One region of the Pseudomonas sp. NPDC077186 genome, then DNA from elsewhere that is predicted to be linked to it. Evidence: predicted binding sites of a transcription regulator. Region 1 holds the regulator's gene; the other holds the start of a gene.
The links. The regulator sigma-54, encoded in region 1, starts transcription at its own class of promoters, with help from an activator protein. The targets are predictions, from matches to a motif close to ANTGGCATNNANNTTGCTNT.
Positions count from the first base shown of each region.

Region 2: ACIGKL_RS00965 (CmpA/NrtA family ABC transporter substrate-binding protein) is a predicted target of sigma-54. The motif match lies at 1,810-1,829, and genes of this name have one in related genera.

Region 1 is NZ_JBITWE010000002.1:172,020-176,429, reverse strand. It holds gene ptsN (PTS IIA-like nitrogen regulatory protein PtsN) at 1-161, opposite strand, end outside; gene hpf (ribosome hibernation-promoting factor, HPF/YfiA family) at 174-482, opposite strand; gene ACIGKL_RS09455 (RNA polymerase factor sigma-54) at 582-2,075, opposite strand; gene lptB (LPS export ABC transporter ATP-binding protein) at 2,212-2,937, opposite strand; gene lptA (lipopolysaccharide transport periplasmic protein LptA) at 2,937-3,482, opposite strand; gene lptC (LPS export ABC transporter periplasmic protein LptC) at 3,469-4,035, opposite strand; gene ACIGKL_RS09435 (KdsC family phosphatase) at 4,044-4,410, opposite strand, start outside.
Region 2 is NZ_JBITWE010000001.1:207,629-212,038, forward strand. It holds gene acnB (bifunctional aconitate hydratase 2/2-methylisocitrate dehydratase) at 1-1,410, shown strand, start outside; gene ACIGKL_RS00960 (YgdI/YgdR family lipoprotein) at 1,554-1,763, shown strand; gene ACIGKL_RS00965 (CmpA/NrtA family ABC transporter substrate-binding protein) at 1,952-3,163, shown strand; gene ACIGKL_RS00970 (ANTAR domain-containing response regulator) at 3,182-3,760, shown strand; gene alaC (alanine transaminase) at 3,933-4,410, shown strand, end outside.

The DNA of each region.
Region 1 (4,410 bases):
TTCTCGCGGGCGATCAGGCTTTCGAAGATGTCCTGGGCATCCAGGTCGGGCAGGTCGCGTGCCACCAGGTTGGCGATCTGTTCGAGCACGCGTTTCTTACTGCCGCCCGGCACGTTCACCAGGGAACGGCCGGGGGTCAGGATGTTTTCAAGTCGGATCATGGATGGGGAATGTCAGCGGGCCGTGGCGCCTTGCAGGCGTTCGAGCTGCTTTTCCTTGTGCTTGATGAGTTGACGGTCGAGTTTGTCGGCCAACAGGTCGATGGCGGCGTACATGTCTTGGTGTTCGGCGTTGGCGACGACCTCGCCGCCGGCGACGTGCAGGGTAGCTTCGATCTTCTGCTTGAGCTTCTCGACCTCCATGGTCACCTGAACGTTGGTGATCTTGTCGAAGTGGCGTTCCAATCGGCCGAGTTTCTCGCCGATATAGTCACGCAGGGCGTCGGTCACATCCAGCTGGTGTCCACTGATGTTGACTTGCATACCGCTTTCTCCTTGTTGCCTTGTGTAAGAGGCGGGTCCTATGCGACCCGCCGCCGGAACACTTTGGCTTGGAAGCGAGAGGCTTCCAATCGATCTGGCCTACATCAGTCGCTTGCGCTCGCTGGAGGGCGCTATGCCGAGGGATTCGCGGTACTTGGCGACTGTCCGACGGGCGACTTGGATGCCTTGTGCCTCCAGTAAACCAGCGATCTTGCTGTCGCTCAACGGCTTTTTCGCGTTTTCTGCGGCAACCAGTTTTTTGATGATGGCGCGGATCGCGGTGGACGAGCATTCGCCACCCTCGGCGGTGCTGACGTGGCTGGAGAAGAAGTATTTCAGCTCGTAAATGCCGCGCGGGGTGTGCATGAATTTCTGCGTGGTGACCCGCGAGATGGTCGACTCGTGCATGCCCACCGCCTCGGCGATATCGTGCAGCACCAGCGGCTTCATCGCCTCGTCGCCGTAGTCGAGGAAGCCGCGCTGGTGCTCGACGATCTGCGTGGCGACCTTCATCAGCGTCTCGTTGCGGCTCTGCAGGCTCTTGATAAACCAGCGCGCTTCCTGCAGCTGGTTGCGCATGAAGGTGTTGTCGGCGCTGGAGTCGGCGCGTTTGACGAAGCCGGCGTACTGCGGGTTGACCCGCAGGCGCGGCATGGCCTCCTGGTTCAGCTCCACCAGCCAGCGGTCGTTGTGCTTGCGCACGATGACGTCGGGCACCACGTACTCCGGCTCGCTGGACTCGATCTGCGAACCCGGGCGCGGGTTGAGGCGCTGGATCAGGTCGATGACCTGCTTGAGCTCGTCTTCCTTGAGCTTGCTGCGGCGCATCAGCTGGGCGTAATCGCGGCTGCCGAGCAGTTCCAGGTAGTCGCCGACCACGCGCTGGGTCTCGCTCAGCCAGGGCGTGCCGGCGGGCAGCTGGCGCAGTTGCAGCAGCAGGCATTCGCGCAGGTCGCGGGCGCCGATGCCGGCCGGCTCGAACTGCTGGATGCGGTGCAGCACCACTTCCACCTCGTCCAGCTCGACGTCCAGTTCGGGGTCGAAGGATTCGGCGACTTCCTCGAGGCTTTCTTCCAGGTAGCCGTCGTTGTTGATGCAGTCGATCAAGGTGGCGGCGATCAGCCGATCCTTGTCCGACATCGGCGCCAGGTTGAGTTGCCAGAGCAGGTGGCTGTGCAGGCTCTCGCCGCTGGAGGTGCGGGTGGTGAAGTCCCACTCGTCGTCGTCGTTGCTCGGCAGGCTGCTGGCGCTGGTCTGGTAGACGTCTTCCCAGGCGGTATCGACCGGCAGTTCGTTGGGGATGCGTTCGTTCCACTCGCCGTCTTCCAGGTTGTCCACCGTGGGGGTGGTTTCCTGGTAGCTGTCTTCCTTGCTCGGGGTGGGCGCGGCGCTTTCCGCGCCGTCGGCCATGGGGTCGCTGTTGTCGAAGTCGTCGCCGTCTTCCTGGCGCTCGAGCATGGGGTTGGACTCCAGTGCCTCCTGGATTTCCTGTTGCAGGTCCAGGGTCGACAGTTGGAGGAGGCGGATAGCCTGTTGCAGCTGCGGGGTCATCGTCAGCTGCTGGCCCATCTTGAGGACTAGCGATGGTTTCATTGCAGACCTTAATTCACCGGCGGGTTACGCCTTCCACTACAGGGCGCCGGGGCGCCACCAGGAAGCAAATTATATGCCTGAGTTTAGGGGGTTTGCCTAGGTCTTGTAATCTTTCTGTAGTGGGAGTAATCGGTGCCTACAAGCGGAACTCATGGCCCAGGTACACCTCTTTCACCGTCTGGTTGGCGAGGATGGTCTCGGCGTCGCCCTCGGCGATCAGCTGGCCGTCGTTGACGATGTAGGCGGTTTCGCAGATGTCCAAGGTCTCGCGCACGTTGTGATCGGTGATCAGGATGCCGATGCCCTTGGTCTTGAGGTGGTGGATGATCTGCTTGATGTCGCCCACCGAGATCGGGTCGACGCCGGCGAAGGGCTCGTCGAGCAGGATGAACTTGGGGTTGGTGGCCAGGGCGCGGGCGATTTCCACGCGGCGCCGCTCGCCGCCGGACAGGCTCATGCCGAGGCTGCCTGAGATGTGGTGGATGTGGAATTCCTGCAGCAGGTTTTCCAGCTCCGCCTGGCGGCCGGCGCGGTCCAGGTCCTTGCGCGTCTCGAGGATGGCCATGATGTTGTCGGCCACCGACAGCTTGCGGAAGATCGAGGCTTCCTGCGGCAGGTAGCCGATCCCGGCGCGGGCGCGGCCGTGCATGGGCTGGTGGCTGACGTCGAGGTCGTCGATGCGCACGCGGCCCTGATCGGCGCGCACCAGGCCGACGATCATGTAGAAGCAGGTGGTCTTGCCGGCGCCGTTGGGGCCGAGCAGGCCGACGATCTGTCCGCTCTCGATGCTCAGGCTGACGTCGCGGACGACCTGGCGGCCCTTGTAGCTCTTGGCCAGGTGTTGGGCTTTGAGAATGGCCATTACTGCTGTGCCTGCTGGTCCGCGGGTTTGTTCTTCGGCTGGATGATCATGTCGATGCGCGGGCGCGGCGTGCTGACGTTGGTGCCCGTGGCGCGGCCGGCGTTGACGATCTGGCGCTGGGTGTCGTAGACGATCTTCTCGCCTTCGAAGGTGTTGCCTTCCTGGATCACCTTGGCCTGGTCGATCAGCACGATACGCTCGTTGCTGGAGAAATACTGGATGGTGCGGCCGTAGGCCTTGACGATTTCCTTGTCCACCGCCGGCTTCTGCTCGTAGTAGGCGAGGTTGCCCACCGAGGTGAACACGTCGATGTCGCCGCTGGCGGTCTGGGTGATGGTCACGGTGTCGCCGGTGATCTTCAGGGTGCCCTGGGTGATGATCACGTCGCCGCGATACACCGCCACGCCCTGCTTGTCGTCCAGTTCGGCGCTGTCGGCCTGGATGCGGATCGGCTGCTCGCGGTCGGACGGCAGGGCCCAGGCGGCCGCGCTTCCCAATGCGGCGCCGAGGCTGAGAATCAGGGGGAGGGTGTTAACGAACCTCATGCTGGCCTCTTACGTTGGACAGCAGGAGCATCCTGCCGTCGTTCAAGTACGCTTTCATTCCTTGTGCCGTGGTCACCCCGTTGGCCGCGACGATTCTAACGGCTTGCTGGGTCTGCGCATATTCCTTGTCGGGAATCACGGTCATGCGGCTGCTGGTGATGATGGTCGGGCGGCCCTTGGCGTCGGTGCGGGCGATGCGCACCTTGTCGATCAGTTCCACCTCGACGCCGCCGGGGGAGACCTCGGCGCGCTGGCTAGTGACCTTCCATGGCAGCTCGTTGCCGCGGTACAGGTCCAGCTTGGGGGTGTCGACCAGGGTGATGTCGGTGCTCTTGATATGTTCGAGCTTGTCGGCGGTCATGCGGTAGTGCAGCTTGCCGTCGTCCTGGAATTGCACGGTGCGCGCGCCGAGCACATAGAAGTCGACGGCGTTGTCGCTGCCTGCCGACTGGGCCTGACGGTCGCCATTGGGGGCGATGTTCCAGTAGCCGAGCGCCGCGACCAGGGCGGCGATCAGGGCGAAGATCAGGTAGTTGAGGGCTTTACGCTGCATGCTGTGCTCTACAGGTAGGCGGCCTGGGCCGCATCCAGCGTGCCCTGGGCACGCATGATCAGTTCGCAGAATTCCCGCGCCGCGCCGTCGCCGCCGCGCGCCTGGGTCACGCCATGGGCATGCTGGCGGACGAAGGCATCGGCGCTGGCCACGGCCATGCCCAATCCGACCCGGCGAATCACCGGAAGATCCGGCAGGTCGTCGCCCAGGTAGGCGACCTGCTCGTAGCTTAGGCCCAGTTCGGCGAGCAGGCCGTCGAGCACCACGAGTTTGTCCTCGCGGCCCTGGAACAGGTGCTGGATGCCCAGGTTGCCCGCGCGGCGCTCGACCACCGGGGTCTTGCGTCCGCTGATGATCGCGGTGCGCACGCCGGAG
Region 2 (4,410 bases), on a different contig from region 1:
GTGCGTCCGGGCACCTACTGCGAACCGAAGATGACCACCGTCGGCTCCCAGGACACCACTGGCCCGATGACCCGCGACGAGCTGAAAGACCTGGCGTGCCTGGGCTTCTCCGCCGACCTGGTGATGCAGTCCTTCTGCCACACCGCGGCCTATCCGAAGCCGATCGACGTCACCACCCACCACACCCTGCCGGATTTCATCCGCACCCGTGGCGGCGTGTCCCTGCGTCCGGGCGACGGCATCATCCACAGCTGGCTGAACCGCATGCTGCTGCCTGACACCGTCGGCACCGGTGGCGACTCGCACACCCGTTTCCCGATCGGCATTTCCTTCCCGGCCGGCTCCGGCCTGGTCGCCTTCGCCGCCGCCACCGGCGTCATGCCGCTGGACATGCCGGAATCCGTGCTGGTGCGTTTCAAGGGCAAGATGCAACCGGGTATCACATTGCGTGACCTGGTCCATGCCATCCCCTATTACGCCATCCAGAAGGGCCTGCTGACCGTCGAGAAGAAAGGCAAGAAGAACATCTTCTCCGGCCGCATCCTCGAGATCGAAGGCCTGGACAACCTGACCGTCGAGCAGGCGTTCGAGCTGTCCGACGCCTCCGCCGAGCGTTCGGCTGCCGGTTGCACCATCAAGCTGCCGGAAGCGGCCATCGCCGAATACCTGCAGTCCAACATCACCCTGCTGCGCTGGATGATCAGCGAAGGCTACGGCGATGCCCGTACCCTGGAGCGTCGTGCTCAGGCGATGGAAGCCTGGCTGGCCAACCCGGTACTGATGGAAGCCGACAAGGACGCCGAGTACGCCGAAGTGATCGAGATCGACCTGGCCCAGCTCAACGAGCCGGTACTGTGCGCGCCGAACGACCCGGACGACGCCCGTCTGCTGTCCAGCGTGGCTGGCGACAAGATCGACGAAGTGTTTATCGGCTCGTGCATGACCAACATCGGTCACTTCCGCGCCGCCGGCAAGCTGCTGGACAAGGTCAAGGGCGGTATCCCGACCCGTCTGTGGCTGTCGCCGCCGACCAAGATGGATGCTCACCAGCTGACCGAAGAAGGCTACTACGGCATCTACGGCAAGGCCGGTGCACGCATGGAGATGCCGGGCTGCTCGCTGTGCATGGGTAACCAGGCTCGCGTCGCTGCCAACTCCACTGTGGTGTCGACCTCCACCCGTAACTTCCCGAACCGTCTGGGCGATGGCGCCAACGTGTACCTGGCCTCTGCCGAACTGGCCGCGGTCGCTTCGATTCTCGGCAAGCTGCCGACCGTCGAGGAGTACATGGTTTACGCCAAGGATATCGACAGCATGGCTGGCGACATCTACCGTTACCTGAGCTTCGACCAGATCGCCGACTTCCGCGAAGCGGCGGCCAACGCCAAGATCCCGGTCGTTCAGGCCTGATCAAAGCGCTGTAGAACAAGCCCCGCCTCGTGCGGGGCTTGTTGTTTATAGCAAGCGCAAATCGTCGCAGCGCCTTGCGGCGGCAACGGCAGCGTCTACCTTCTGAATTGGGGACACCCCATACGACCATTCAGGAGACCATCATGAAGCCATGGATCATCGCCGCCCTGTGCCTGTTCGGCCTGGCCGGCTGCAGCAGCGAGTACATCATCACCACCACCGACGGGCAGATGCTCACCAGCGACGGCAAACCGGAGCTGGATCGGGATACCGGCATGCTCGAGTTCACCGACAGCGAAGGCCGCAAGCAGCAGATCCCGCAGAGCAACGTCAAGCAGATGCTGGAGCGCTAGCTAGCGCCTCCCCCTCAAGGTCGGCAAACGCCAACACGCTGGCCGTGATGGCATATGCATTGCTTCAGTCCCGATAACAGAGCGCTTCCAACGGCGGAAGCCGCTCACGACAATGGCGTCGTGCCCCCTGCTGCCCCAGTGGCGGACGTGGGTACGGCGCCTTTTTGCGTGGAGAAGGGACAAGCAACATGAGCGAACAACAAGCAGCCCTCAGCGATGCGCCGGGTGGAACCGGGATCGGCGATGCGCCGGAGAAGCGCACGCTGAACATCGGCTTCATGGCCCTGACCGATGCCGCCTCGGTGATAGTGGCCGCCACTCAGGGCTTCGCCGAGAAGCACGGACTGACCCTCAATCTGCAGCGCCAGAGCTCCTGGGCCGGGCTGCGCGACAAGCTGCTGAGCGGCGAACTGGACGCCGCGCACAGCCTCTACGGCCTGATCTACGGTGTCCAGTTCGGCCTGGGTGGCGCTCCGGCCACCGACATGGCGGTCTTGATGGGCCTGAACCAGAACGGCCAGAGCATCAACCTGTCGCAGCCGCTGCTGGCCGCAGGCGTGAGCAGTGGCGAAGCACTGCAGCAGCACGCGCACCAACAAGGTGCACGCCTGACCTTCGCCCAGACCTTCCCCACCGGCACCCACGCCATGTGGCTGTATTACTGGCTGGCCAGCCAGGGCATCCACCCGCTGCACGACGTCGACAGCGTGGTGGTGCCGCCGCCGCAGATGATCGCGCACCTCAAGGCCCGCCGCATCGACGGTCTCTGCGTCGGCGAGCCGTGGAGCGCGCAGGCGGTGGACGAGGGCCTTGGCTGCACCGTCGCCACCAGTCAGTCGATCTGGGCCGATCATCCCGAGAAGGTGCTCGGCTGCACCCGCGAATTCGCCCTGCAGTATCCCAATACCGCCCGCGCGCTGATCATGGCGGTACTGGAAGCCAGCCGCTTCATCGACGAGGGCGAGGAGAACAAGCGCAGCACGGCACAACTGCTCAGCGGCCGCGACTACGTCGACGCACCGCTGTCGGCCATTCAGCCCCGTTTTCTCGGCCAGTATCAGGACGGCCTCGGCCATGCCTGGCAGGACGCCCATCCGCTGCGTTTTCATGGCGAGGGGGCGGTGAACCTGCCCTACCTCTCCGATGCCATGTGGTTCATGACCCAGTTCCGCCGCTGGGGCCTGCTGCGCGACGATCCCGACTACCTCGGCGTCGCCCACCAGGTGCAACAACTGGGGCTTTACCGCGAGGCCGCGCAGGCGCTGAATATCCCCATACCCGCGGACATGCGCAGCGCCACGCTGCAGGATGGCACCCGCTGGGACGGCAGCGACCCGGCCGGCTACGCCCGCAGCTTCCGCCTCCATGCCCTGGCCGACAGCCCGGCTGTCGCCCTGTAATCGCCCGGAGAGTCCACGATGCTGCGTATCCTGCTGATCAACGACACCCCGAAGAAGGTCGGCCGCCTCAAGTGCGCGCTGATCGAGGCCGGCTTCGAGGTGATCGACGAGTCCGGGCTGACCATCGACCTGCCCGAGCGGGTCGAAGCGGTGCGCCCCGACGTGATCCTGATCGACACCGAATCCCCCAGCCGCGACGTGATGGAACAGGTGGTGCTGGTCAGCCGCGACCAGCCGCGGCCGATCGTCATGTTCACCGACGAGCACGACCCCGGCGTGATGCGCCAGGCGATCCAGAGCGGGGTCAGCGCCTACATAGTCGAAGGCATCCACGCCCAGCGCCTGCAGCCGATTCTCGACGTGGCCATGGCCCGCTTCGAGAGCGACCAGGCCCTGCGCGCCCAGTTGCAGGCGCGCGATGCCCAGCTGGCCGAACGCAAGCGCATCGAGCTGGCCAAGGGCCTGCTGATGAAGATGAAGAGCTGCAACGAGGAAGAGGCCTACACCCTGATGCGCCGCCAGGCCATGAGCCGCCAGCAGAAGCTGATCCAGGTCGCCGAACAGATCATCGCCATGCACGATATGCTCGGTAGCTAAAGCTTCAAGCCACAAGCTGCAAGCCACAAGTACAAGCGGCATCCTGCGCCACCGCTCAGCTTGGGACTTGTAGCTTGAAGCTTGCCGCTCAAAGGCTTATCGTCGCCTCCGGCCAGCGCACTGGCCAACGTCGCTCGGACGGTTCCGGGCGCTTACGTACTTCGAGGAAATCATGGCCGACAACGCCAAGCGCCGCTTTGCGCGCATCGATCGTCTCCCCCCCTATGTGTTCAACATCACCGCCGAGCTGAAGATGGCCGCCCGCCGCCGTGGCGAGGACATCATCGACTTCAGCATGGGCAACCCGGACGGCGCCACGCCGCCGCACATAGTCGAGAAGCTGGTGCAGGTCGCCCAGCGCGAAGACACCCACGGCTACTCCACCTCGCGCGGCATCCCGCGCCTGCGCCGCGCCATCTCGCGCTGGTACCAGGAGCGCTACGCGGTGGACATCGACCCGGAAAGCGAAGCCATAGTCACCATCGGCTCCAAGGAAGGCCTGGCGCACCTGATGCTGGCCACCCTGGACCATGGCGACACCGTGCTGGTGCCCAATCCCAGCTACCCCATTCATATCTACGGCGCGGTGATCGCCGGCGCCCAGGTGCGTTCGGTGCCGCTGGTGCCGGGAGTGGACTTTTTCGCCGAGC